DNA from 4 places in the Hymenobacter sp. APR13 genome. Region 1 is predicted to be linked to each of the others. Evidence: riboswitches for the same ligand, from Rfam matches in the RefSeq annotation. Region 1 holds a riboswitch; each other region holds the start of a gene.
The links. A riboswitch is a leader RNA that binds a small molecule or an ion and turns the genes downstream of it on or off. The one in region 1 is predicted to bind S-adenosylmethionine.

Region 1 (7,061 bases):
GCGCTGCTGATGCCGGGCACGTAGTCCGTCAGCAGACCGTGGGCTTCGGCGTAGAGCATTTCCTCCCGGCCGCGCCCGAACACAAACGGGTCGCCGCCCTTGAGGCGCACCACGTGGCCGTAGCGGCGGGCGTAATCCACAATCAGGGCGTTGATGTCGTCCTGCGAGTGGCTGCGCATGCCGCGCCGCTTGCCCACGGGCACCAGCACGGCCTCGGGGCGGGCGTGCCCGAGCAGGGCGCGGTTGGCCAGCGCGTCGTACAAAATCACATCGGCTTCCGACAGCACCCGCGCCCCTTTGAGCGTGAGCAGCTCCGGGTCGCCGGGGCCGGCACCCAGTACCGTAAGGCGGGGCGTTTGCATCAGTGAATGAGTGAGTTGGTGAATGAGTGAATTGGGGAAGGCACTGTCATGCTGAGCGGAGGCGGAGCCGCAGTCGAAGCATCTCTACTTCTGACTAATCAATTGGCAGTGCAACGAAGCGGTAGAGATGCTTCGACTGCGGCTGCGCCTTCGCTCAGCATGACGTTCGTCAGCAGCCTAAATCGAAAAGGCTACTGGCGGCGCAACGGGGGCGGTGAAGTACTCGGAGTTAGCGGCTTCTACCAGGCCGGCGGCCAGGGTGTCGCCGGTCAGCTCGTCGACCAGGATGAAGGAGCCGGTGGTGCGGTTGTCGGCGTAGTGGTCCACGGCCAGGGGCAGGGCGGTTTTGAGGCGCACCCGCACGATGTCGTTGAGCTGGGCCTGCTCGGTGTGCACCCGGGCGAAGGTCTGCACGTTCACCTTGTAGAGAATGGCCGACACGGCTGCTTTCGATAGGGCCGAGTGGTGCTGCACCAGCAGCTTACGGCCGGGCCACAAAGGCTGCTCGCTCATCCAGCACAGGGTGGCTTCCAGCTCGCGGGTGAGGGTGGGCTCCTCGGGGCCGGCGGGCACCAGGGCGTCGCCGCGGCTCACGTCCACGTCGTCGCGCAGGCGAATAACCACGGCCTGCGGGGCCGCGGCCGTTTCCACTTCCTGCTGGTTCACCTCAATGGCTTCGATTTCCGATTCCAGGCCTGAGGGCAGCACCCGCACGCGCTGGCCGCGGCGGTACTGGCCGCTCAGAATCTGGCCAGCGTAGCCGCGGTAGTCGGGCAGCTCGGGCGTCTGGGGCCGGATGACGTACTGCACCTGGAAGCGGGGCGCGGCCTCGGTTTCCTGAGCGCCGGGCACGCTTTCCAGGTGCTGGAGCAGGCTGGGGCCGGTGTACCAGGGCAAGTGCTGGCTGGGCTTCACCACGTTGTCGCCCTGCAAGGCGCTCAGCGGAATGGCCGTAGCGGCGGGCAGGTTGAAATGGTTGGTCAGCTCGGCGTAGTCGGTGGCAATGCGGGCAAACACGGCCTCGTCGTAGTTCACCAGGTCCATTTTGTTCACGGCCAGCACAAAATGCCGGATGCCCAGCAGCGCGGCAATGAGGGTGTGGCGGCGGGTTTGCTCAATCACGCCCTGGCGGGCATCCACCAGCACAATGGCCAGATCAGCGTTGCTGGCACCCGTGACCATGTTGCGGGTGTACTGCACGTGGCCGGGCGCATCGGTAATGATGAACTTGCGGCGGGGCGTGGTGAAGTACTTGTAGGCCACGTCGATGGTGATGCCCTGTTCCCGCTCGGCGCGCAGGCCGTCGGTCAGCAACGCCAAATCCACGGTGCCATTGGAAGCCTGCCGCTTCTCCAGCGCCGCCAGCACGTCCAGCGACACGGATTCGGAGTCGTACAGCAGCCGCCCAATCAGGGTGCTCTTGCCGTCATCCACGCTCCCGCAGGTGATAAATCGAAGTAAGTCCACGGTTGTAATGTGAAGAATGTGGGTGAATGTGAGAAATGTGAAAAATGACTGTTCAGCGAAGTGGAATGAGTGGTGAGAAAGAGCAGCAGAGCGGCGCGTCATTGTGCCGGACGGTGCACCCTTTATTTCTCACATTCACCCACATTCGTCACATTTCACACATTTAGAAATATCCGTTCCGCTTGCGGTCTTCCATGCCGGCTTCGGAGATGTTGTCGTCGAGGCGGGTGGCGCCCCGCTCGCTTACTTTGGCCAGCAGCAGGTCCTGGATGATGTCTTCCACGGTGCGGGCGTCGCTTTCCACGGCGGCGGTGCAGGTGGAGTCGCCCACGGTGCGGAAGCGCACCTGCCGGGTCACGATTTCGTCTTCGTCATCGAGCTGCAAATGCTCGGTGAGGCCCAGCAGCTGGCCCGAGGGCAGCACCACGCAGGTACGCTCGTGGCCGAAGTAGATGTCGGGCAGCGGAATGTTTTCGCGCTGGATGTAGCGCCACACGTCCAGCTCCGTCCAGTTGGAAATCGGGAACACGCGCACGTTTTCGCCCTTCTGGATGCGGCCGTTGTAGATGTTCCAGAGCTCGGGGCGCTGGCGCTTGGGGTCCCACTGGCCAAATTCGTCGCGCACCGAGAAGATGCGCTCCTTGGCCCGGGCCTTTTCCTCGTCGCGGCGGGCCCCGCCGATGCAGGCGTCGAACTCAAACTCCTCGATTACCTCCAGCAGCGTGTAGGTCTGCAGCGGGTTGCGGCTGGGGTACTTGCCGCCCGGCTCACGCAGGCGCTGCCGCTTAATCGTATCCTCCACCTTGCGCACCACCAGCTTTTCGCCCAGCTGGGCGGCTAGCTGGTCGCGGTAGGCCAGCACCTCGGGGAAGTTGTGGCCGGTATCCACGTGCACCAGCGGGAAGGGGAAGCGGCCGGGGCGGAAGGCTTTCTCGGCCAAACGCGTGAGTACAATGGAATCCTTGCCGCCCGAAAACAGCAGGGCCGGCCGCTCAAACTGCCCCGCCACCTCCCGCAGGATGTGGATGGCTTCGGCTTCCAGCCGGTCGAGGTAATCGAAAGTGGTACTCATATTTGTCTGGATTTCAGTTCTGTTGTTGTCCGTCATGCTGAGCGCAGCCGAAGCATCTCTACCGCTTCGTTGTGGCGGTTCATTAACCCAAGGTTTAAACCCTGGGCTATGGAGCGGTTGACGTTGGAATCAACTTGATTAGCCAGCGGTAGAAATGCTTCGACTTCGCTCAGCATGACGTTCTTTTTTGCCGTGCTATCTGGCCGGAACCGGCTCCACCACCGGGTCGGGGCCGTCGTGATGCGCGGTGGCGTGCAGGCCGCACTCCTTGGCCGAAAGGTCTTCCCACCACCAGCGGCCGGCCCGGAAATCCTCGCCGGGCTTGATGGCGCGGGTGCAGGGGGCGCAGCCGATGCTCACGAAGCCCTGCTGGTGCAGCGGGTTCACCGGAATGCCCTCTTGCTGCACAAAGGCCAGCGCCTGCTCCCAGGTCCAGTCGAAGAGCGGGTGGATTTTTACGAGTTGGTGCGCCGCGTCCCACTCCACGGGGTCCATCGTCTGCCGGTTCTGCGACTGTTCGGCCCGGATGCCGGTCACCCAGGCCCCGCGGCCGGCCAGGGCCCGGTTCAGGGGCTCCACCTTGCGGATGTGGCAGCACTCCTTGCGGTTGTCCACGCTCTCGTAGAAGGAGTTCGGGCCTTTCTGCAGGAGCAGGTTTTCCAGGTCCTCGCGCTGCGGGGCGTACACCGCAATGGGCTTCTGGTAGCGGATCAGCGTCTTATTCCAGGTAGAGTAGGTTTCCTGGAAGTTGCGGCCGGTATCGAGGGTGAACACCTCAATGGGCAAGTTGTGGGCGAAAATCAGGTGGCTGATGATCTGGTCTTCCAGCCCGAACGAGGTGGAAAAAACGGCCTGACCGGGGAAGGTGTCGGCCACCAGACGCAGGCGCTCCAGGGCGGAGGCGGCCACTATGAGAGGGCGCAGGCGGTCCAGCAAGGCGTGGGCGGCCGGCGCAGCATCAGCTGCAGGCATAGCAGAAAGAGGGGAGGAGGAAGCCGCCCGATTGGGTCGCGGCATTCCGGCCGGAAGATGGTTTCGGCGAAAACGGCCTACGCAGCGGCGCAGCGCAGTTTTCAGCGAAACAGAAACGGGTGTGCGGTTCCCCTGGCCGACGGCGCAAATGCGCGCGTCAGCTCAGAAATAGGCGGCGCACAAACCAGAAAAATGGGAGCGTGCCTAGCCCTGACAACAGCCCATGCTCAGCATACCACAACATCCATGCTGTACAGCACAGAGGGTAGCAGAAGCGGCGGCGGTGTTGAACAAGGATTTCACGGCTTGTTGTTTTTATATGGTCAGGACTTGGCACCGTTTCGGAAGGTCCGCTGGTTGCCGGCGTTTCGTCGAGCCTGTCTCTCCACGCCTCTGTATAAAAACAATCCTTTCGGGGGGTAAAGAATTGGTAGTACAAAGGTAGAAGCGGAAATTTTACACTTCCAAATTATATTTCATTTACAAGGGCGCAGAGCTAATCTTTGCAGAGGTTATTTTATGGTTAAACTATTAAATTATAGATTTTTATGTGCAAATGGTAGCCGGTTGCAGCAGCTTGGTCCCGACCTGCCAGAACGGCGCAGCTAGAACCGGTAGCACCGTGCCAGTGCCTTTCCGCCCTATAGCGACCCTAGCCGAAGCGCCACTCTGGCCGGGCCCAGGAGCCGGCTCAATCCGTCGGAAATCAGGCTGGGGTTTTCCTGCCGTCACGGCCCACTCGTAGGTGGGGGCCAACCTTGGTAGCGGAAACTTCATGTAACCTACAGCCGCGCAACGTAGTCTTACAGGAGACACCTTGCCTTTCAACTATGCCTGCACTTCCTTCTTCCAAGCGCCTCCAAAACCAAGTAGCCCTCGTCACGGGCGGTAGCTCCGGCATTGGGGCCGGGGTGGCCCGAGCCCTGGCCGCCGAGGGTGCCCGGGTGTTTGTCAATTACTCGCACAGCGCCGACGATGCGGCCGAAGTGGTGCGTGAAATAGAGCAGGCCGGCGGCCAGGCCACAGTGCTGCAGGCCGATGTGAGCAAGGAAGAAGACGTGCTGCGCATGTTCGACCAGATCCGCGAGCAGGCCGGCACGCTGCATATCCTCATCAACAACTCCGGCATCCAGGACGATGCCCCGCTGCTGAACATGACGCTGGAGCAGTGGCAGAAAGTTATTGGCGTGAACCTGACCGGGCAGTTTTTGTGCGCCCGCGAGGCCGCCCGCGAGTTTGTGCGGCGCGGCCCGCAGCCGGAGATTTCCAAAGCCACCGGCAAAATCATCTGTATGAGTTCGGTGCACGAGGTTATTCCCTGGGCTGGGCACGTCAACTACGCCACCAGCAAGGGCGGTATCATGCAGTTGATGAAGACGATGGCCCAGGAACTGGCCCCGCACCGCATCCGGGTGAACAGCATCGGCCCCGGAGCCATTGCCACGCCCATCAACCTCTCGGCCCGCGACACGCCGCAGGAGGAGAAAGACCTGCTTACGCTCATTCCCTACGGCCGCATCGGCGAGCCGGCCGACATCGGCAACGTGGCCGTGTGGCTGGCTTCCGACGAGTCGGATTACGTGACCGGCATCACGCTCTTCGCCGATGGCGGCATGACGCTCTACCCCGGTTTCGCCGACAACGGCTGAGCCACTGATACCAGAAAAACGCTGGCCCTGGCGCAGACAGGGGCCAGCCAGGAGCGCGTCAGCGGCGCCAGTGACAACCTAAGGCCTTAATCAACCAGCAATTTTATCCAATGAACGAGGAACAGCGCCGGCAGCAGGAGCTGCGGGAGGGCCGGCAGCACTGGCACCAGTTCGGCCCCTACGTGAGCGACCGGCAGTGGGGTACCGTGCGCGAAGACTACTCGGCCGATGCCCAGCCCTGGAACTACACCACCCACGACATGGCCCGCAGCCTGGCCTACCGCTGGGGTGAGGATGCGCTGGGCGGTATCTGCGACGACCAGCAGCTGCTGTGCCTGGGTTTGGGACTCTGGAACGGGCAGGACACCATCCTGAAAGAGCGCCTGTTCGGCCTCAGTGGGCCCGAAGGCAACCACGGTGAGGACGTGAAGGAACTCTACTACTACCTCGACAACACGCCCACCCACTCCTACATGCGGATGCTCTACAAGTACCCGCAGCACGCCTTTCCGTATGACTGGCTGGTGAAGGAAAACGGCCGCCGCAACCGCCAGAAACCCGAGTTTGAGCTCACCGACACCTGCATCTTCCGCGAAGACCGGTACTTCGACGTCTTCCTCGACTACGCCAAAGTCGGCCCTACCGACCTGCTCATGCAGATTACGGTGCACAACCGCGGCCCGCACGAGGCGCTGCTGCATGTGCTGCCGCAACTGTGGTTCCGCAATACTTGGAGCTGGGGCAACGAAGCCTATAAGCCCCGCCTAGCCGCCGCCGACACCGGCCGGATTTGCGTGGACCACGCCAAGCTGCCCGCTCTGGAGCTCTACTGCGACCAGCCTGCCGACCAGCCCTGCACGCTGCTGTTCTGCGACAACGAAACCAACACCGCCCGCCTCTACCAAGCCCCCAACCCCGCCCCGTACTGCAAAGACGGCATCCACGAATACGTGGTACAGGGCGAGAAAACGGCCATCAACCCGGCCCGGGAAGGCACCAAGGCTGCTGCGCACTACACCCTCAACGTGCCGCCCGGCGAGAGCCGCACCGTGCGCGTGCGGCTGGCCGCCCCCGGCCTCGCGGCGCCCTTCGAGGAGTTTGAGGCGCTGATGAGCCAGCGCAAAGCCGAGGCCGACCAGTTCTACGCCGACCTGCAGCACGACCTGGCCAGCACCGACGCCCGCAATGTGCAGCGCCAGGCCCTGGCCGGCATGCTCTGGAGCAAGCAGTTCTACTACTACGACGTGCCCGAGTGGCTGGCCGGCGACCCCACCATGCCACCCCCGCCGCCTGAGCGGCAGCACGGTCGCAACAGCACCTGGCCCCACCTCAACAACGCCGACATCATCTCGATGCCCGACAAGTGGGAGTACCCGTGGTATGCGGCCTGGGATTTGGCGTTTCACTGCATTCCGCTGGCATTGGTGGACGTGGAGTTTGCCAAGCACCAGCTACGCCTGCTCTGCCAGGACTGGTACATGCACCCCAGCGGCCAACTGCCCGCCTACGAGTGGAAGCTGGAAGACGTGAACCCGCCGG
Region 2 (7,061 bases), 2.3 Mb from region 1:
CCGCCCTGGGCGGACTGGAAGGCAGCGGCGGCCACCCCGGCTACAGCAGCCGCCCGCGGGGCGTGATTAACCTGTGCGGGGCGCTGGCCCGGGCCAGCTGGTTGGAAGCCGGCGACCCGCCCCTGTGCAGCGTGCACGGCACCCGCGACGGACTGGTGCCCTACGCCCGGGGCACCATCGGGGCGCAGCTGCCGGCCCAGCTGGTGTACGGCAGCGGGGCGCTGCGCCTGCGGGCCAATGCCGTGGGTGTGCCCAACGTGCTGCGCCGCCTGCGCGGGGCCGGCCACGTGCCCTACTCCTTCGAGCCCACCTACATCGACTCCGCCTACTTCGCCATGCGCGACTTCCTGCGGCCCCTGCTGGGCAGTGGCGCGCCTGGCCCGCTGCTGGCCGCCGCCCTCAACCCCCGCCGCGACGCGCAGGTAACGGCCCTGCTGCTGCCGCACCGTATCGGCCTGCAGGTGCCATCCGCGCTGCCCCTGGCCTGGCAGCCCGATTTGCTGCAGGCCCCGCCTGATTCGGTGCAACAAGTGGCGCCGCCCGCTCCGGAGGCTACCGGAGCCGCGCCGCCGCAGTAGCGCGAAGTCTTTGCTTCGCGTGTAGCTGGCACTATCGTGCTGAGGCTGTTCGGGCGATACGCGAAGCAAAGGCTTCGCGCTACACTCCTGCTTCACCCAAAAGCTCCCAACATTGCGCAAACGTCAGGGGCTTCTATGTACATAAGGGCTGAGAACTGCGAGCAGGACGGATTGCGTCGTTCTGTTCGCAATGACAGGTTTATCACGCCGATGCCTCGGCCACAGCTCGTTGGTGCTGACGGGGCGCAGGCGGCCGGTGCGCACGATGAAGGCGCCGTACTTGCGCAGCGTGTCGCGGTGGCGGATGAGGTGGGCCAGGGCCACGTAGCCTACCACGTATTCGTCCTCATCAGCCTCTTCGGAAATCTCGCTGAAATCGAGTAGGTCGATGATGCGGTCCTCGTCGGTGCGCAGGTAGATTTCCACTTCCAAGTCGGAGGCGTACTCCGGGGCTTCGGCGGCTTTGGGGTACTGGTAGGCGAATCCCTGACGCAGCGCGGCCAGATCGGCCAGTACGGCTGAGCCGGTGGGGTGCCCGCCGGCCCCGCGGCCCCGCAGGAACTGCTCGCCCGCGAAATCGGCCTCAATCACCACGCCGTTGAACTCGTCGTCTACGCTGTACAGCGGCGACTCGGGCCCCACCAGCTGCGGGGTTACCAGCACCGTCACGCGGCCGTCGGGCAAACGCTGCAGGCCGGCAATGACTTTGATTTTCTGGCCCTGGCTGGCGGCGAAGGCAATATCCACCGCGCTGATGCCTTCGATGCCCAGGTTCAGCACCTCGTCGGGATGCAGAAACGCGCCGTAGGCGTGGGCGGCCAGCAGCACGGCTTTGGAGCGAGGGTCGAAGGCGCCCATGTCCAGGGTGGGGTCGGTTTCGGCGAAGCCTTTCTGCTGGGCTTCGGCCAGCGCCGGGGCGTAGTCGGCGCCGGCTTCGCCCATGCGGGTCAGCACGTAGTTAGACGAGCCGTTGAGGATGCCGGTCACGCTGCGTAGCGGCTCGGCCCCGAAGTAGGCATCGAGGGTGCGAATCACCGGAATGCTGCCGCACACGGCTGCTTCATAGAGTAGCGTGCCGCCGGTCTGCTGCTGCAGCTGCACCAGCTCGGGCAGGTGGCGGGCCAGCATGGCCTTATTGGCCGTGACCACGCGGCGGCCCTGGCGCAGCGCCTCGCGCACCAGCCTGAAGGCCTCGTCGGCGTCGTCAATCACCTCCACCAGCACGTCCAGCGAGGCGTCCTGCAGCAGGTCGTCGGCCCGGAAGTCGAACCGGTCTAGTGGCAGCGGGCGGGCTTTGGTGGGGTTCTTGACGGCAATGCGGGCAATTTCGAAGCCCGCTTCGGGCTGCTGCTGCAGTATGTCGTAGAGGCCCTGGCCCACGCAGCCGAACCCAATCAGGCCAATACGAAGCGGGGCAGAAGCGGGAGCAGGATTAGTGGACATAGGTCTGGACGGAAAATCGTTCGAGAAAATGCGTGAGCTGGGTGGTTTCTAGCAGAAAGCCGTCGTGGCCGTACTGGGAGTCCATTTCGGCGTACATGGCGCCTTGAATGTGCTGGGCCAAAAGCTGCTGCTCAGCGGGCGGAAACAGCACGTCGGAGGTGATGCTGATGACGAGGGTGCGGGCCCGGATGCGGCCCAGCGCCTCCCGTACGCCGCCGCGGCCGCGCCCTACGTGGTGCGAGTCCATGGTGCGGCTCAGGGCCACGTAGGAGTAGGCGTTGAAGCGGGCCACCAGCTTGTCGCCCTGGTAGCGCTGGTAGGAACTGGCCCGGAAGTCGTCCAGCGCGTCGTCGGTGGTTTCGGTCTGGCTGCGCTGGTAGGCGTCGTAGCTGCGGTAGCTGAGCAGGGCCATGGCCCGGGCCGCCCGCAGGCCGGCCGCGCCGCCCTCGGGCGTGGCCGCCGCGTACGTCGGGTCGGCGAAGATGGCCAGCCGCTGCGCCTCGTTGAAGGCTATGCCCCAGGCCGAATGGCGGGCGTTGGTGGCAATCAGCACCAGATTCTCAAACAACGTAGGCTGCTGCACGGCCCACTCTACGGCCTGCTGCCCGCCCAGCGAGCCTCCAATCAGCGTATTGATCTGGCGCAAAGCCAGGTGCTCGCGCAGCGCCTCATGCACCGCCACTAGGTCGCGCACGGTCAGCAGCGGAAACGCGTGGTACAGCGACTCCGCCGCAGAATCGGGCGGCGATACGGGGCCGGTGCTGCCGTAGCAGGAGCCCACCACGTTGGCGCACACCACAAACCAGTCGGCCGGGTCGAAGTGGCAGCCGGCCCCGAACAGGCCGGGCCACCAGTCGAGCACGTTGGCGTTGGCGGTGAGGGCATGGCACACCCACACCACGTTGTCGCGGGCGGCGTTGAGGCGGCCGTAGGTCTGGTAGGCTACCTCCACCTGCGGCAGCAGCGCCCCGTTTTCCAGCCGCAGCGGCCGGGGCAACCGGAACACGTGCGGCGCGTCAGAAGAAATGGTAGAGCTCATCAGAAAGAAAAAAGGAGCGCGAAAATCAGTTTCGCGACGTGCGAAGCGCGTGGCCGCCAATTGGCGCAAGTGGCGCACCGGCTGCCCGCCTGCGGCGCGTATGCCAAGCCGAAGCCTGACGGTGCAAATCGGCCATCAGGGCCGTGAGAATATCCATAGCCCGCAGGCTGAGCCGGTAGTGCCGGCTCAGCCCCGGCCATGGGCGGGCAGGGAGTATCGGTTTCCTCTCTCACAAAAAAACCGACGTCCTGCCCGCGTGCCGCGAGGCTGGAGGCGGGGCGGGCTGCCCTCTCAAAACAGCCCGCCCATAACCCCACTCTCACTTACACCTCCAGCGGTGCGGCATGTTCGGGCTGCGGCTCGGGCAGCAGCGTAGTTTCTTTGGGGTCTGGCGTGGCGGCGTTGCGCACGGCGTCGAAGGCCTGCTGCAAGTCGGCCCGGATATCGTCGAAGTGCTCGATGCCCACCGACAGGCGTAGCAGCGTGGGCGTTACGCCGGCGGCGCGCTGCTCGGCGTCGGAAAGCTGCTGGTGCGTGGTGGCCGAGGGCTGGATGATGAGCGTTTTGGCGTCGCCGACGTTGGCCAAGTGGCTTACCAGCTTCAGGTTGTCGATGAACTGGGTGGCGGTTTCCTTGCTGCCTTTGATGGCGAAGGTGAGCACGCCGCCGTAGCCGCGCTTCAGGTATTTCTGGGCCAGTTGGTGGTAGGGGCTGCTCGGCAGACCGGGGTAGTTCACGGCTTCCACCTGCGGGTGCTGCTCCAGCCACGTAGCCACGCGCAGGGCGTTTTCCACGGTGCGCTCCACCCGCAGACTCAGCGTTTCGAGGCCCTGCAGCAGCAGGAAAGAGTTGAACGGACTCTGCGACGGACCAAAGTCGCGCAGGCCTTCCACCCGGGCCCGGATGATGAAAGCAATGTTGCCGAACGGCCCGTTTTTGCCGAATACGTCGTTGAACACCAGCCCGTGGTAGCCGTCGGACGGCTCGGTGAACTGCGGGAACTTGCCGTTGCCGAAGTCGTAGGTGCCGCCGTCCACAATCACGCCGCCCACGCTGGTGCCGTGGCCGCCAATCCACTTGGTAGCTGATTCCACCACGATGCTGGCGCCGTGCTCCAGCGGCCGGAACAGGTAACCGCCCGCCCCAAAGGTGTTGTCCACGATGAGCGGCAGGTCGTGCTTGCGGGCAATGGCGGCAATAGCCTCAAAATCGGGGATGCTGAAGCTGGGGTTGCCGATGGTTTCCAGGTAAATGGCCTTGGTGTTCTCGTCAATCAGGGCCTCAAACTTGGCGGGCTGGTCGCCGTCGGCGAAGCGCACCTCAATGCCCAGGCGCTTGAAGGCCACCTTGAACTGGTTGTAGGTGCCACCATACAGGTGCGTGGTGCTCACGAAGTTGTCGCCGGCCTGCAGGATGTTGTTGAGGGCAATGAATTGCGCCGCCTGCCCCGACGATACCGCCAAGGCCGCCACGCCGCCTTCCAAGGCCGCCACGCGCTGCTCGAACACGTCGGTGGTGGGGTTCATCAGGCGGGTGTAGATGTTGCCGAACTCCTTCAGCGCAAACAGGTTGGCGCCGTGCTCGGCGTTCTTGAACACGTAGCTGGTGGTCTGGTGAATGGGCACGGCGCGCGAACCGGTAACGGGGTCGGGCTGCTGGCCGGCGTGGAGCTGAAGGGTCTCGAAGTGGAGGTTCTGCGTGGACATGGCAGGGCTGATTTGGAAGGCGTTTGGTATGGGAAAGGGGAGCGTAGACCGCTGAAATGCCGCGCCGAAGCGTAGCAGAGTCCTCTGCCGAACCAGCCGAACCGCGCACGGAACCGGCTAGGCCAAAGCAAAGGAGGGAGCCGGGGGCCAGGGCAGGCCGGTACCGGTCAGGTGTGCAGGAGGGGGAGGGGGGGGCTGCGTAGCCGGATTCAGGCTAGCAACAGCAACAACACGCGCCGCAACAGCCGCGCATTCGCATTCGGCCGGCAACTAGGGCCGTAGCCGCAGAAACGCGCAAACCCCACGGCGAAGCAGCAGGCCCGAAGGCGGCCGAAGCGGTGGGGTATTGGGGGGCGAAAGCGAGGGTGTTTTCCATGGTACTCCGAGGTTATATGCCCCGCCGCCGGATGGCTGGTCGGGTAGGAATTGGCACCTTTCGCGCGGTCGAAGGTTGCCAGTGGGTCGGGGAGCCTATTCTCTCGCCACTTCTGTATAAATCCTATGAAAACTTCCCCGCCGCGAGCGGGGGAGTACCGGGTTGGTGTTGCAAAGGTATAGGCGTAGTTTTGATATCTGCAACAGCTGCCGGTTATTTTTTTTGGCGCAAGCAAAAGAACGCCGTTTGCGCGCTCCTGATGGCTGTATCTGTAGTGGAGGTTGTGTGTATGTATCTGATAATTTGATTTGTATGATTGATGGCTTATTCGGCTAATCGGAGTTGCCGGCTTCTGTAAGCGGCCGAAAAGGCCCCGGCTACTGCCGCTGCAGCGGTGGTGGTAGCTGAAAATGCCGCCGCTGGCCAGTCGGTTTTCGGGGGCGAAACCAGCCTGCCCAGCGGCCAAAGTGCCAGGGAAAGACACAAAAAAAGCCGCCCTTTGCAAGGCGGCTTTTAGTACATTTCCTGGAAAAGGAAACGGCTATTCTTTGGGCAGGGTCAGTACCTGGCCGATTTCGATTTTGTCGGGGTCGGCGCCGATGATGGCCTTGTTGGCTTCGTAGATCTGCTTCCATTTGGTGCCGTCGCCGTAGTGGTTGCGGGCAATTTTGGAGAGCGAGTCGCCGCTTACTACCGTGTAGGTTTCGCCGGCGGCGGCGTTGGCATTGCCGAAGAAGTCGGTGTCGCCGGTAGCAGCGGGCTTAACGGGTTCAACGGGTTTTTTTTCGCCTTCGTTCGAGAGAAAATCAAAGAGTCCCATAGTCGTGCGTTGGGTTGGAAGAGTGGGAAAAGAGCCGACTACCAGCTTCAGGGCCTGTCGTGTGGCTTCTTACGCCAAGATCCGCAATAAGTTATCAGGCCATATATATCAGCTGTAAACATCTTGCCGCAACCTCCCGTAAGAAGCGCAACACTGGGGTTGCCAGTGGTCGGCCGGCACCCTTCGGCTCAGGCAAAACACGCTTTTCATCTCTCAACCATTTCACGGAATTCCATGAAAACTCTCTCCCATCCGTTCCGCTACCTGGCCAGCCTCCTGATGCTTGTGTCGTTGTTTGCCGCCTCGTGTGGCAGCAAGGAAGGTAAAGTAGAAGGCGTAAACATGCTCTACGGCACGCAAAGCAAAGTCTGGAAAACAGATAAAGAACTGAGCGCCGCCGGCGACAAAGTAAAGCAGACCGATGCCCAGGAAGATGAGCGCATCACCTTCTTCGCCAACGGCCAGTACAACATGACCTCGCCCGCTGGTGCCGTAAACGGCAAATACACGTTCGACCAGCCCGGTAAAACCATCACCATGACCCCCGATGGCGCTGCCCAGAGCAACACGTTCAACGTGGTAACCCTCACCGACGACAAGCTGACGCTGAAAAGCGCCGCCGGTGCTGAGCTGCGCCTTGAGAAGGAGTAAGCTCCTGCAACCGGTTTGAAAAAGCCGTCTGAAAACACAAAAAGCCCTTCTGCCCCGTGCGGAAGGGCTTTTTGTGTTTTCAGGCCTTTCGAATGGCGCTGTTGCCGGTGCGCTAGACGTAGGTGTGGCCTCCTGCACCTTAGCAGTCAGGTGGCTGATAGTGGAGAGTATTAGGAATGGCTCATGTAGTTTGGCGGCAGAATTATTACTCCCTGAATTACTTGATTGCTATGCCTGTGAATTTCCGGTTGCTGGCCGCCTGCTGCCTGCTCACCGCCGCTACGGCTCCAGCCCTGGCCCAACCCACAACCCCCGCCACCACGGCTCCGGCAGCCGCCCCGTTGCCCACCCACGCCATCCGCAGCATCAGCCCCGCCGACACCGACTTCTCGGACCTGGAGTTTCTGCGCCAGGAAATCGGGCGGGCGCGGGTGGTGATGCTGGGCGA
Region 3 (7,061 bases), 1.5 Mb from region 1:
GGAGCGTGCCGGGTGGCTTCGGCCAGGGTCAGGTTATCTACTTCGTATGCCATAAGCTCTTTTACAAAAAGCGGGAGGTTTTGATTCATTGGAGAGCCGCAAAGTGGCTCCGGGGTTGCAGGCGGTGAGGTAATAAGTTGGTGATAATCAGTGCGGCTTTCTGCGATTCCTCGGCAAGCTCGGAACAACGTTCTGGCAAATCAATATCCAACCTTACAGGCTAAACTGCAAACTGAATTTCACCCCAAAGTTACGGGCTCCCGGCGAGTTTCGGTAGGTGAGGCGGTGCAGGAAATCAACGCGCGCCACCCGGAAGATGTTTTCGACGCCGTAGCCGACCTCCGTGTAGGGCAGGCGGCCTAGCGGCTGGAAGCGGGGCAGCGGCTCGCCGCTGGCGGGGTCGAGCTGCGGGATGATGGCGTCGTTAGCGCGGGCTACGCCGCCGTAGAGCACGTTGCCGGTGGCCACTAGGCGCCAGTTCAGCTGCCTGATGGCCGGCACCGAGTTCAGCAGGAAGCCCTCGAAACGGTGGTCGAGGCGCAGGGCCACGTACCGGTCGCTCACGAACTCGAAGAAGCGCATCAGGTTGTAGGCCCCGGCGTTGTAGAACGGCGACTGGTTGCCGAGGTGGGTTTTGAGCACCGGATACGGTACGGTGCTCGGAATGTAGCCCGCATCGAGCGTGTAGGTGCTGCGGCCCAGCTGGCCCAGGCGCACGCTCTGCTCCACCAGCAGGTTGAGCTTGTGGTAGCGGAAGTCGCCGCCTAGGAAGCAGTTGAGACCCAGCGTGTAGCGTAGCGTGGTGATGGGCAGGCGCTTGAGGCCGAACGAGGTGCGGCGGTTCTGATTTTCGTTCTGCACCAGCACCTCGTCGGGCGCGTAGCGCGACTCCAGCACGATTTCCGACAAGCTGAACTGGTCGTCGGTGGGGGCGCCCACGCGCACGTCGCCGGTGTAGTAGGCGAAGCGGTAGAGCGGCCGGAACTGCTGGTGCCGGAACGTGACCTTCTGGGTGAAGCCCCGGAACAGATCCGACTGCAACGATAGCGCCGACAGGTCGCGGAGGATAGGCCGGCCGTTGTCGATGTTGCCGAGGCGGGCCGAGGCCTCAAACAGCGGGTTTTCCAGCGCGTAATCGTTGTCGAGCAGGGCCACTTGGTCGAGGTCGTGGCGGTATTCGAAGCCGACAGTGGTCCAGGAGCGGCGGTCGAGGACGTGGGTGGCGCGGGCGCCGTACTTGAAGCGGCCGTCGCGCAGGCCGTAAGCCAGGTAAGCCCGCACCGTCCAGTCGCGGCTGATTTCGGGCGTGGTTCGGAACCCGATGCGCGGCCGCAGCCCCTCGATGTTGTTGTAGCCCACGGTGGCTAGCACCGGCCCCAGGTCGAACTTGCCCACCCGGTAGTAGCCGTTCACCACCACATCAGCCACCTCCAGTAACGAGCGCACGGCCGGCAGCTTGCGCACCGAATCCAGCACCATCAGGGTGCGCTGCTCCTGCACGCTCAGCGTATCGGGCCGGTTCAGCTCAAAGAAATTGTCGGGCTCTTTGCTGGCCGGGCCCACCGGGGCAGCCAGGGTTTCCAGCGGCCGGTCGTAGAAAGCCAGCGGGTGCTCTTTCTGGGCCTCGAAGTTGGAGTTGATGGTGACAAAGCGGGCCACCACGCCAGTGCTTTGCTGGAGGGGCCGGATGCCCACCACCACTCGCGTCTGCAGCGGCAGCCAGGGCCCGGCCGCCGTGGGCGTCAGGTCCTGCTTTACCTTGATTTGGTCGATGAAGTTGAGGTTGGCTTCGGGGCTGACATACACGTCGATACGGCGTAGCGCGTAGCTGTCGGCCGTAATCCAGATGGTGCCCGTGAAGGCCAGGTCCTGGGCGCGGCGCGGCGTCACGGCCAGCTGGTAGCAGTAGTCTTTGCCAATGAAAACCGAGTCCTGCAGCTCGTACTCGTAGGAGAACTTCCAGCCGTCGGCAATCGGCGACACGAAGTCCTTGCCCATGATTTGCTGCCAGTTGCGGTAGAAGTCCCAGTCCTGAAACGAGGAGCCCGTGACCTGCGAAATCACCGAGCCCTCGCGCGGGGCCATGCCGCGCATACGGCTGTGCCGGATTTCCTCGCGGCGGCGCAGCGGCTGGCGCAGCACGTAGTAGCGCGAGTCGATTTCGGTGGCGAAGATGGGCACCACTGGCTTGCCGTTGGCGCCGCGCTCCAGCCCCAGGCTGTCGGCCACGGCCGTCATCTGGCGCAGCACCTTGCGGTTGCTCAGCTCCGAGGGCAGGTTGTTGAGGCTGATTTCGGTGCGGTTGTAAGAGTCGAACTCGAAGGCATCCAGCTGGGCCTTGTTGTTGCGGGGTTTCTGCTGCTGCACGCGCCGCATGATGGCGTAGGCCGGATTCTCGCGGGGCCGCACCACCACCTCGCCCAAGCTCACGGCCCCGGCGCCCAGCGCAAAGTCGATGGTCTGGCGCGCGGCCTGCTGCCGGATGGGTTTTTTCAGGGCCGCAAAGCCCATGGCCGAAGCCACCACCGTGTCGGCCGGGGCGGTGCTGAGGGTGTAGCGGCCGTTTTCATCGGCGGTGGCGCCGGCCGTGGTGCCGGGCACGAACACCGACGCGAATGGCACCGGCTTGCCCGTGGCGGCCTCCGTAATGCGGCCGGTCAGCAGCAGCTGCTGGGCCTGGGTTGAACCGGCGCCGGCCAGCAGCAAAAGCAACAACAGAAAGTGGTAGCGGTAAGGAAGCAACAAGGGTAATCGGCAGCTGGAAATCAGATAAGTGACAGACGGCGAGGCGTAAGATACGGCTTTCGGATAGCCCTGCCATGCCTCTCACATAGCGCAAGCGAAAAAGCACCCGCTACGTTCCGCCATCCTTGTATACAAGAGGGTTGTCGTCAGGTTATCAAATTGTTAGCATACTGCGGGCTACTGCACCACCACTTCCACCCGGCGGTTGCGGGGGCGCTGCTGCGGGTCGCGGTTGTCGGCCACGGGGCGCGTGCCGCCGTAGCCCCGCGCCAGCAGCCGCACCGAGTCGATGCCCTGCTGCACCAGGTAGCGGCGCACCACCCGGGCCCGCTGCTGGGAGAGGCGCAGGTTCAGGTGGGCCTCGCCCACGTTATCGGTGTGGCCGGCCACTTCCAGGCGCAGGCCGGGCTGGCGGCGCAGCGTCTGGGCCAGCTCGTTGAGCGTAGGAAGGCTGGAGGGCAGCAGCTCCGCTGTGCTTTGGGCGAAGTACAGGTTGGGCAGCGTGACGGCCGCGCCCCTGGCCAGGTTGCCCAGCTCCGCCAGCGCCGGCGGGTCGTTTTTAGGCGGAAGCGGCCGGGCGACCCCGACGGACCGGGGAGCCGGCTTCGCCGGGGCGGCGGGGCGGGGCTTGGGCAGTGGGGCGGACGCGGGGCGCGGGCGGTAGCCGATGACCAGAGCCGCTTTGGCGGGCACAGACGTGATACGGGCCCGCCGGGCGGCCATAAAAGCGGCCGTGTCGGCGGCGGTAGCGAGCTTAACCCGCACTGGCCGCGCCGACCAGAGGTAGCTCATTGGAATGGGCTGAATGTTGGACTGCCCGCCGAAGAAATCCGTTATCGACGCGTCGGGCCGCTGCCAGGCCAGCAGCAGCCGGGAGTCCAGCGCGTTCTGGTAGTACTCCACCCGCAGCGCGTAGCGCTTCCCGGCCTCCAGCCGCACGCGGGCTTGGCCCTTGGTAAAGTGCTGGTCGCGCCAGGAGTCGAACAGCAGCTGGTTGTCCAGCCACATCCGCACGCCGTCGTCCACGGTCAGGTGCAGCACGTACTGGCCCGTCACGGGCGCTTCCAGAAAACCCGTCCAGCGCACCGAGAAATGCTCGGCCGGTACGCCCGGGGCGGGCGGCAATTTGCGCCACTCAAAATCCAGCTGGTTGTCAATGCGCGTCAGTACGGCCCGCTCGAAATTCTGCCCCCGGTAATACGTGCCCGTCAGGCCGCGCGGCGTCAGGGTTTGAGCGGGGCTGAGGAGCGGAGCCAGGAGCAGGGCGGCAACCCCGGCGGCGTAGGATAGTGGTAGCATGATAAAAGAGTAAGTGATATGCAAGACTCAAACCAGGCAAACCGCCTCTCATTTCAACGAAGAATTCAACGCCTCATTGTGCCCATTTCACCAAACGCTCCGCACTGCCAACGCGGCCCGTTGCAATTCCTGGGTTTCCGGTTGTATCTTCGCTGCGTTACTTATCCAGAAAGACCGAGGGATTGGGCCCGATGACGTCTTAGCAACCTGAAATAAAACAAGGTGCTAATTCCCTTTTCAGGGCCTTTGCGGGCGCTGGAAGAAGATAAGAACAGGATTCGCGTCCCGCGCGGCTCTTTCTGGATAGGCACTTTTTGCTGCTGATTTTCTTTAGAAGAGCCGATATGCCGACCGTCCTCCCTGCCCCCGCCACTACGTCCCCCCTCCACGACATCCTGCGTCAGCGCGTGCTGATTCTCGACGGCGCCATGGGCACCATGATCCAGCGCCACACGCTCACGGAGGAGGATTTCCGGGGCACGCGCTTCGCCGACCACCCCAAGCCCCTGCGCGGCAACAACGACCTGCTCAGCCTCACCCGCCCCGACATCATCCGGGGCATTCACGACGAGTACTTCGCCGCCGGGGCCGACATGGTGGAAACCAACACCTTCAGCGGCACCACCATCGCCCAGGCCGACTACGCGCTGGAGCACATTGTATATGAGCTGAACTACGAGTCGGCGCGGCTGGCGCGGGAGTCGGCGGATGCCTTTACGGCCCTCACGCCCGACAAGCCGCGCTTCGTGGCGGGGGCCGTGGGGCCCACCAACCGCACCGCCAGCCTCTCGCCCGACGTGAACCGCCCCGGTTTCCGGGCCGTGACGTTCGATGAGCTGGCCACCGCCTACCTGGAGCAGGTGCGCGGCCTCGTGGACGGCGGCTCCGACGCGCTGCTCATCGAAACCATCTTCGACACGCTCAACGCCAAGGCCGCCCTGTTCGCGGTGCAGAAGTTCTTTGACGAGGGCGGCAAAGTGGTGCCCGTCATGATTTCGGGTACGATAACCGATGCCTCGGGCCGCACCCTGAGCGGGCAGACGGTGGAGGCGTTCTGGAACTCCATCCGCCATTTGCCGCTGCTGAGCGTGGGGTTGAACTGCGCCCTCGGCGCCGACCAGCTCAAAGTATACATCAAGGAGCTGAGCCGCATTGCCGACGTACACATTTCGGCCTACCCCAACGCCGGCTTGCCCAACGCCTTTGGCGGCTACGATGAGTCGGCCCAGGAATTTGCGGGCGTAGTGGAGGGCTACCTGGCCGACGGCCTCGTGACGGTGGTGGGCGGCTGCTGCGGCACCACGCCCCAGCACATCGGCGAGCTGGCCCGCCTGGCCGAAAAGTACGCGCCGCGCCTCTTACCGGAAGTGCCCAGAGCCACCCGTCTGAGCGGCCTGGAACCGTTTGGCGTGTACCCCGACAGCCTGTTCGTGAACGTAGGCGAGCGGTGCAACGTGACCGGCAGCCGCGCCTTCGCCCGCCTCATCCGCACCGGCAACTACGAGGCAGCCCTGCAGGTAGCCCGCGACCAGGTGGAAGGCGGCGCGCAGGTTATCGACGTGAACATGGACGAGGGTATGCTCGACTCGGAGCAGGCCATGACCACGTTCCTGAACCTGATTGCCTCGGAGCCCGACATTTCGCGGGTGCCCGTCATGATTGACTCCTCGAAGTGGAGCGTGCTGGAAGCCGGCCTCAAGTGCGTGCAGGGCAAGAGCATCGTCAACTCCATTTCCCTGAAGGAAGGTGAGGAGGTGTTCCGGCAACGGGCCCGCACCGTGCGCCAGTACGGCGCGGCCGTGGTGGTCATGGCCTTCGACGAGAACGGCCAGGCCGACAACTACGAGAAGCGCATCGAAATCTGCCGGCGCAGCTACGACATCCTAGTGAACGAAGTCGGTTTCCCGGCCGAGGACATCATTTTCGACCCCAATATCCTGACGGTGGGCACCGGCATGGAGGAGCACCGCAACTACGCGCTGGACTTCATCGAGGCGGTCCGCTGGATCAAGCAGAACTTGCCCGGTGCCCTCACCAGCGGCGGTGTTTCGAACATCAGCTTCTCGTTCCGCGGCAACGACGTAGTGCGCGAGGCCATGCACTCGGCCTTCCTCTACCACGCCATCCGCGCCGGCCTGGACATGGGCATCGTGAACCCCAGCCAGTTGGCCGTGTACGACGAGGTGCCGCAGGACCTGCTGGAGCTGGTGGAAGACGTGCTGCTCAACCGCCGCCCCGACGCCACCGAACGCCTCGTGGACTTCGCCGACACGGTGAAGCAGAAAGACAAAGTGGAAGTGGTAGCCGACGCCTGGCGCAGCCTGCCGGTGAAGGAGCGCCTGCAACACGCCTTGGTGAAAGGCATTACCGAGTTCATCGACCAGGATACCGAGGAAGTGCGGCAGCTGGTAGGCCGCCCGCTGGAGGTGATTGAAGGCCCGCTGATGGCCGGCATGAACGTGGTCGGCGACCTGTTCGGGGCCGGCAAGATGTTCCTGCCCCAGGTAGTGAAATCGGCCCGGGTGATGAAGAAGGCGGTGGCCTACCTGGAGCCTTACCTGCTGGCCGACAAGCAGAGCGGCGACCGGCAGACGGCCGGTAAAATCCTGCTGGCTACGGTGAAAGGCGACGTCCACGACATCGGCAAGAACATCGTGGGCGTGGTGCTGGCCTGCAACAACTTCGACATCGTAGACCTGGGCGTGATGGTGCCGCTGGAGCGCATCCTCGACGAAGCCCAGAAGCAGCAGGTGGACGTTATCGGCCTGAGCGGGCTGATTACGCCGAGCCTGGATGAGATGGTGTACGTGGCTCAGGAGATGGAAAAGCGCGGCCTGAAAACCCCGCTGCTCATCGGCGGCGCTACCACCTCGCGCCTGCACGCCGCCGTGAAAATCGCGCCCAACTACAGCGGCCCCATCGTGCACGTGAATGACGCCTCCCGCTCGGTGGGCGTGGCCGCCGCCCTGCTCGGCTCGGCCGATGCGGAGTACGCCCGCACCGTGCGCGAGGAGTAC
Region 4 (7,061 bases), 1.3 Mb from region 1:
CCACCTACCGCGCTAAAGGCCAGCTGCTGGAGCGCAACTCCCGCAATGCCCGCGCCTACCAGCTGCTCGACGGGGTGGTGAAGCGCGTGCTCGACAACGGCAACCTGAAGTACCGCACCCAGTTTCCGTGGAGCGTGAAGATCATCAAGGACGACGCCGTGCAGAACGCCTTTGCCACGCCTGGCGGCTACATCTACGTGTACTCGGGCCTGATCAAGTTCCTGGACAATGAAAGCGAGCTGGCCGGCATCCTGGGCCACGAAATTGCCCACGCCGACCGCCGCCACAGCACCCAGATGCTGCAGAAGCAGTACGGTACCAGCCTGCTGCTGGGCATCGTGCTCGGCAACCGCTCTAACAGCCAGCTGGTGCAGCTGGCGGCGGGCGTGGGTCAGCTCAAGTTCAGCCGCGACTACGAGCTGGACGCCGACAAATACTCCACCATCTACCTCAACGGCACCCGCTACTACGACTGCGACGGGGCCGCCGGCTTCTTCATCAAGGCTGAAAAGCAGGGGGGAGGCGGTACGCCCGAGTTCCTGAGTACCCACCCCAACCCCGGCTCGCGCATCACCAACATCCAGAAGAGCGCCCAGGCCCTGGGCTGCGCCAGCCGCACGGTCAGCAACACCAACTTTGCGGAGCTGAAGCGGCTGCTGTAACGGCTGCTGCTATTCGCTTCGGTATGAAAAGCCGGTTCCAGTGCCTCAACAGGCCAGAACCGGCTTTTGGCGTTTCCAACAGCCCGTGGCAGTAGCGCGAGCTTTATGGTTCGCGCCCTCGCGCCGGTAGAACTACCTGAATGGGGCAATCGGCGCGGGGCGCGAACTACAAAGTCCGCTCTACTGGTGGCTGCGTGCGGCGTGCCCGGAACGAGCGGCAGGATAGGCGCAGGAGAAACCCGCGTTTTTTCGGAGCTTGCCGAACATTCATGTGCTCTGAACCCTGCTTGCCTTGGCTGATTCTTCTGCTGCCGTTCGTTTTGCCATTTGCGGCGTGGGCCACATCGGGCGCCGCCACGCCGCACTGGTGGCGCGCCACCCCGGCGCCCAACTCGTGGCCCTAATCGACACAAACCCCGAAGTGCAGGCGGAGCTGGCTACCGAGTTTTCCGGCGTGCCGTTCTTCGCCTCCCTCGATGACTACCTAATCTACGGCCCCGCCGCCGACGTGCTGACCATTGCCACGCCCAACGGCCTGCACGCTCCGCAGGCAGTGCGCGGCCTGCGCGCCGGCCTGCACGTGGTGGTGGAAAAACCGCTGGCCCTGAGCAAAGCCGATGCCGAGCAGATTGTACACACGGCGCTGCAAACCGGCCGTTTTGTGTTTGGGGTGATGCAGAACCGTTACTCGCCGCCGGCTGCCTGGCTGAAGCAGGTGATGGACGAAGGCCGCCTGGGACAGGTGTATCTGGTGCAGCTCAACTGCTTCTGGAACCGCGACGAGCGGTATTACACGCCCGGCAGCTGGCACGGCACCCGCGCCCTCGACGGCGGCACGCTCTTCACCCAGTTCAGCCATTTCGTGGATTTGCTCTACTGGGTGTTCGGCGACATCACCAATATCTCGGCCCGCTTCCGCGACTTCAACCACGCCGGCCTCACCGAATTCGAAGATAGCGGCCTCGTCACGTTCGACCTGCTGCGCGGTGGCAGCGGCACCCTGCAATACAGCACTGCCGTCTGGGACCGGAACCTGGAAAGCTCCCTCACGGTGGTGGCCGAGCACGGCAGCCTGCGCCTCGGCGGCCAGTACATGGACAAAGTGGACTACTGCCACCTGCGCGACTACCAGATGCCCGAACTCGCGCCCACCAACCCTGCCAACCAATATGGCCCCTACCAAGGCTCCGCCGCCAACCACGTCCACGTCATCGACAACGTAGTCGACACCATCCAGCAGCGTGGCGTAGCCACCACTAATGCGCTAGAAGGCCTGAAGGTGGTGGAGATGATTGAGCGGATTTATGCGTTGAGAAATCTTAACCTACGGCAAGGCTGACCCATGTTTTTACCTGTAATTCTAAGTTTGTTGCACCTATTTTGTGTAGATGCTTCCGTCGGTAACCTTAACTGCACCAGCAGGCAGGCGCCGAGAAGATCGGCAAAAAGTAGTGGGGCCGTCTTGCGTTACACTATCCAGGCTAGTACTAGAGTTGCTTTTGACCAAGCCCGCCAAGCCGCCAAGGCAAGTATCGTGGTCGATAAAGCCGGTGTGACGGCCGACAAGAAAGGTGTTCTCCTAAAACTGAACACGGGCAAAACCCGCTTCTTTCAAAATAAGCTAACTCCGCAGAATGAGGACGAGGTGGCAGAGTTTCGCTACAAAGGCCGTATTCCGGCTCTCAAAAAATACGTCGTGGCCGGGATGTTCTGGGAGGCTGGCCGAGTCTTTCTGGTAGATGAGCGTAGTGGCCAAACGGATACTATCTGGTCTGAACCTATATGTGCACCAGACTTCAAATTGATGGCGGCTTTAAATGAGGGTCTGGTATTCGAAGATGACCTCAATGGCGTTCAGGTGTATAGTAGCGCGGGAGGACGAATTAGAAAGATGTTCGCTATCAATCAGCAAAAGTGGGTGCCCATTAATCTGGTTTGGAATGGCAATAAGCGTTTTATTCTGAGAGTAATGTCGGCCGAAGAAGCCATGGCGCAGAGTGCGCAGCACAAGCCAAATGACACCAAATACCGATATCTCCAGGTTATTATAAAGGACCTATGAAGCCAACGCCATGAACTCCTCCGACCAACAAGCCCTCCACGACCTGCAGGCCTGGCAGCGCCGGATGCAGCAGCAGCCCACGTGGCTGAACCAGGTGGCGCGGCGTGTGCAGGCGCGGCTGAACGCATTACTGCCGGAGAAAGTGCATGTGGCCATTACCGTGGCCATTCAGAAGATGGTGCAGGGCGTGCTGTTTGGATCCACGCACACCACGCAGAAGCCGGTTTCGGAAGGCACGCTACAGGAGCGGGAGGCGCGGGTGCGGGCCCGCATCCGGGCGTACCGCAACACGGCGGCCGTGGAAGGCGGCGTGACCGGGGCCGGCGGCTTCCTGCTGGGCCTGGCCGATTTTCCGCTGCTGCTGGGCATCAAGCTGAAGCTGCTGTTTGATATTGCCGCCCTCTACGGCCATGACGTGCGCAGCTTCCCGGAGCGGCTCTACCTGCTGCACATCTTCCAGCTGGCCTTCAGCAGCCAGCACACCCGCCGCGAAACCTACTGCCAGCTCGCCGCCTGGCCCGAAACGCAGCAAACCGTCACTGCCGAAACCTTCGACTGGCGCACGTTCCAGCAGGAGTACCGCGACTACATCGACTTGGCCAAGCTGGCCCAGCTGGTGCCCGTCATCGGGGCCGCCGTGGGGGCCGTGGCCAACTACCGCCTGCTGGCCCAGCTCGGCGACACGGCCATCATGTGCTACCGCCTGCGCTGGTTTGCCGAGCACGGCCGCATTGCCGGTGAGGCGGATTCCGCAAAGTAGGGTGTCATTCCGAGCAAAGCGAGGAATCTGGGTAACCACGCATGCTACAGCATCACCCAGATTCCTCGCTTCGCTCGGAATGACACAAAAAAACAGCCCTGACGTTACCGTCAGGGCTGGTTTTTTTTGGTGGCAGGAAAGCTTAGCCTTTGGCCTGCTTGGGGCCCTGGTGGGCTTTGCGCTTGGCCATGCGGTCAGACTGCAGCTGGGTGTACTTGGCGTACTGGTCGGCGCTCAGGATTTGCTTGAGCTGGGCGTCGTACTGGGCTTTTTTGCCCTTCATGGCCTCATGGTGCTGGCGCTTGGTAGCGGGCGTGGTGCCGACCTGGGCTTTGTAGGCCTGCATTTCCTTGGCGCGGCTCAGGTGCAGCTGGCGCACCTGCTCAGTCTGGGCGGCCGACAGGCCGAGCTGCTTGGTGAGGCTCTTGGCGGCGTGGTCGGCGCGCTGCTCGGGCGTTTTGGCGGCTTTGTCGCCTTTCATGCGGTGCTGGCCGTGAGGCGCTTTGGCGGGCAGCGTCTGGGCCGAAACGGCGGCGGCAGAAAACGAGAAAGCGGCGAGGATGACGAGGAACTTCTTCATGGCTATGATTGGAAAATTTATGACGGGTGAAAGAAGCCCGCTGCCGTCCGGACTGGCGGCCGGGCTTCTGCAAGGTCATTTGCAACTCCGGTGCCAGTTTTCGGTGCCAAGGCTAAAAACTGGCCTCTTGAAAAATTTAAATTTTTCGGTTAAACCTTCGTTTGCGGGCTCGGTCGCGGGTTTTTATCGGGGCTGACGCCTTGGAATCGGCCGGTTCCAGCACTGGCGGGCGAAGGCCGTGGCCCCGGCTTCGGGCTGGCGGAGGCGGGCAGCCAGGGGCGAGGAAAGAACCGCCAGTCGCAACAAAATGGGGCGGTTGGGGCTTTGTACAGTCCGGGTTGCGGGGGCAGCAATCCGGTTTTACCTTTGCCCTATCAATTCTTTCTAGCCCGAAGGATTGTTTTTATACAGAGGCGCTGAGAGACAGGCTCGATGAAGCGTCGGCAACCACCCGGAACCCTCCGGAACGGTGCCAATTCCTGACCATATAAAAACAAGTTGCCGTGGACGCTTCCAACAACCTCCTGCATTCAACCTCCGCTTTTTTGGCTCCGGCTGCCGCGTTGCGGCTGGCGGGCCGGGGCTGTTGTTGCTGTTGTTGTCGGGCGTAGCTAGCCCCTTCTCTGTTTTCGCGGGTATGCGCCCGCCGGCGCTGCACGTCGGCCGGCTGCTGCACTGAGCGGCTTCGCGCCCGCACCTCCTCTTTTTCTCGGATTGTCGCCCGATGGCCAGGCCGGGTGCAGGCTTTGCGCTCCGTTTGGCGGCCTGCGGTGGCTGCTGATTCGTTCGTTGCGCGGTTTGCGGGCGGTGTAATCGGCTAGGCCGGACTTCCGTTCCTGCGTTGTTTTTTCCCGGGAGCCGGTGGCGTTGCGCTTCTGCCGGCGCCGTTTCGTTTTTCATTTTCCGTCTTTTTGCTTCTGACTGTGTCATCCCTCCAAAAGCCCATAGGTATCTATTTCGAGCACCCCGAGTGGTTCAAGCCCCTGTTTGCGGAGCTGGACCGCCGCGGCCTGCCCTACGAGAAAATCGACGCCGCGCATCACCTGTTCAACCCCTCGGAAAGGGAAAGCCGCTACAGCCTCGTGGTGAACCGCATGAGCTCGTCGGCGTACCTGCGCGGGCATGGGCAGGGTATCTTCCACACGGCCGGCTACGCCACGCATCTGGAGCGCATCGGTACGCGCATCATCAACGGCTCGGCGGCCACGGCCATCGAGACCAACAAGGCACGGCAGCTGTCCTTGTTTGAGTCGCTGGGGCTAAAATATCCGGCTTCGCGGGTCATCAACCACGCCTCGCGGGCCGCGGATGCCGCGCGCGAGCTGCGCTTTCCGGTGGTGGTGAAGGTGAACATCGGCGGCAGCGGCGCGGGCATCATCCGCTTCGATACGCCGGAAGGCCTGCAAGCCGCCGTCGACAACAACCAGATTGACCTGGGCATCGACCAGACGGCGCTGGTGCAGGAGTACGTGACGCCCCGCGGCGGCCACATTCACCGCGTGGAAACGCTCAATGGCAAGTTTCTCTACGCCATGAAGGTGTACACCACCGGCGAGAGCTTCAACCTGTGCCCGGCCGAAATCTGCCAGATTCCGGAAGAGCAGTCGGCCGAGTTCTGCCTGACGGAAGCCCCGAAAAAGGGAATCCAGGTAGAGGCCTTCACGCCACCCGCCGAGGTGATTGAAGCCGTGGAGCGCATCGTGGCCGCCGCCAAAATCGACGTGGGCGGCATCGAATACTTGCTTGATGACCGCACCGGCGACGTGCTGTTCTACGACATCAACGCCCTGTCCAACTTCGTGGCCGACGCCGTGAACGTGGTCGGCTTCGACCCCTACGCCCGCTTCGTGGACTACCTGGAATCGCAGCTGCCGGTGACGGCGGTGGCTCAGGAGGGAGTGGCCACGGCATAGGCCGACGATTCATTCAAGCAAACAATCAGAACGTCATGCTGAGCTTGCCGAAGCATCTCGCGTGCTGACGCCGGATTACTATCACAACGTCAGCACGCGAGATGCTTCGGCAAGCTCAGCATGACGTTCTACTCAACTCAACGAACCATGAAATTTGGCTATTGGATGCCCGTTTTCGGGGGCTGGCTGCGCAACGTCGAGGACGAGCAGATGCCCACCGACTGGAGCTATGTGAAGCAGCTGGCGCAGCGCAGCGAGGCGTTGGGCTACGACCTCACGCTGATTGCGGAGCTGTACCTGAACGACATCAAAGGCACCGAGGCGCCTTCGCTGGAGGCCTGGAGCACGGCCGCCGCGCTGGCCGCTGTCACCGAGCAGCTGGAAATTATGGTGGCCGTGCGGCCCACCTTCCACAACCCCGCGCTGCTGGCCAAGCAGGCCGCCAACATCGATTTGATTGCGCCCGGGCGGTTGTCGCTGAACGTGGTATCGAGCTGGTGGAAGGATGAGGCCACCAAGTATGGCCTGCACTTCGAGCAGCACGACGACCGGTACGCCCGCACCCGCGAGTGGCTGGACGTGGTGACCAACGTGTGGAAGCAGGACCATTTCAGCTACGACGGCAAGTACTACCAGGTAGCCGACAACGTGCTGCAGCCCAAGCCCGCCAAAGCCCCATTCCTGTACGCCGGCGGCGAATCGGAAGCGGCCAAGGACCTCATTTCCACCCAGTGCGACGGTTACGTGATGCACGGCGACTCGCCGGAGCTGATTGGGGCCCGCATTGCGGATATGCGCCGCCGCCGCGAGCAGAAAGGCCTGCCGCCGATGAAATTCGGCGTGGCCGGCTACACCATCGTGCGCGACTCGGAGCAGGACGTGAAGAAGGAACTGGACCGCATCACCAACGTAAAAGCCTCGGCCTCGGGCTACGGCAACTACCAGCAGTGGCTGGCCGGCACCCAGCTGGAGCAGCAGGTGTCGCTGCACGACTACTCGGTTTCCAACCGCGGCCTGCGCACCGGCCTGACCGGCACGCCTGCCCAGCTGCAGGACCGGATTGGCGCTTTCGAGGCCGTAGGCG

Region 2: linked by a shared signal. The riboswitch ahead of N008_RS05635 (O-acetylhomoserine aminocarboxypropyltransferase/cysteine synthase family protein) and the one ahead of N008_RS15180 (phosphoadenylyl-sulfate reductase) in region 1 are both predicted to bind S-adenosylmethionine.
Region 3: linked by a shared signal. The riboswitch ahead of metH (methionine synthase) and the one ahead of N008_RS15180 (phosphoadenylyl-sulfate reductase) in region 1 are both predicted to bind S-adenosylmethionine.
Region 4: linked by a shared signal. The riboswitch ahead of N008_RS00250 (RimK family alpha-L-glutamate ligase) and the one ahead of N008_RS15180 (phosphoadenylyl-sulfate reductase) in region 1 are both predicted to bind S-adenosylmethionine.

What each region holds. Positions count from the first base shown of each region.
Region 1 covers NZ_CP006587.1:3,630,724-3,637,784, forward strand. Annotated here, with positions in the region: gene cobA (uroporphyrinogen-III C-methyltransferase) at 1-362, opposite strand, end outside; gene N008_RS15170 (sulfate adenylyltransferase subunit 1) at 540-1,829, opposite strand; gene cysD (sulfate adenylyltransferase subunit CysD) at 1,993-2,937, opposite strand; gene N008_RS15180 (phosphoadenylyl-sulfate reductase) at 3,097-3,873, opposite strand; SAM riboswitch class I at 4,186-4,277, opposite strand; gene N008_RS15185 (SDR family oxidoreductase) at 4,704-5,522, shown strand; gene N008_RS15190 (MGH1-like glycoside hydrolase domain-containing protein) at 5,633-7,061, shown strand, end outside.
Region 2 covers NZ_CP006587.1:1,335,116-1,342,176, reverse strand. Annotated here, with positions in the region: gene N008_RS21360 (alpha/beta hydrolase) at 1-578, shown strand, start outside; gene N008_RS05645 (homoserine dehydrogenase) at 702-2,021, opposite strand; gene metX (homoserine O-acetyltransferase family protein) at 2,011-3,060, opposite strand; gene N008_RS05635 (O-acetylhomoserine aminocarboxypropyltransferase/cysteine synthase family protein) at 3,384-4,766, opposite strand; SAM riboswitch class I at 5,152-5,265, opposite strand; gene N008_RS05630 (LysM peptidoglycan-binding domain-containing protein) at 5,684-5,962, opposite strand; gene N008_RS21355 (lipocalin family protein) at 6,197-6,613, shown strand; gene N008_RS05620 (erythromycin esterase family protein) at 6,844-7,061, shown strand, end outside.
Region 3 covers NZ_CP006587.1:2,127,654-2,134,714, forward strand. Annotated here, with positions in the region: gene N008_RS08920 (hypothetical protein) at 1-53, opposite strand, end outside; gene N008_RS08925 (DUF5686 and carboxypeptidase-like regulatory domain-containing protein) at 214-2,745, opposite strand; gene N008_RS21510 (PA14 domain-containing protein) at 2,923-4,044, opposite strand; SAM riboswitch class I at 4,203-4,316, shown strand; gene metH (methionine synthase) at 4,389-7,061, shown strand, end outside.
Region 4 covers NZ_CP006587.1:69,118-76,178, reverse strand. Annotated here, with positions in the region: gene N008_RS00275 (M48 family metalloprotease) at 1-662, shown strand, start outside; gene N008_RS00270 (Gfo/Idh/MocA family protein) at 955-2,001, shown strand; gene N008_RS00265 (hypothetical protein) at 2,029-2,724, shown strand; gene N008_RS00260 (EcsC family protein) at 2,735-3,484, shown strand; gene N008_RS00255 (hypothetical protein) at 3,627-4,064, opposite strand; SAM riboswitch class I at 4,465-4,558, shown strand; gene N008_RS00250 (RimK family alpha-L-glutamate ligase) at 4,988-5,977, shown strand; gene N008_RS00245 (LLM class flavin-dependent oxidoreductase) at 6,125-7,061, shown strand, end outside.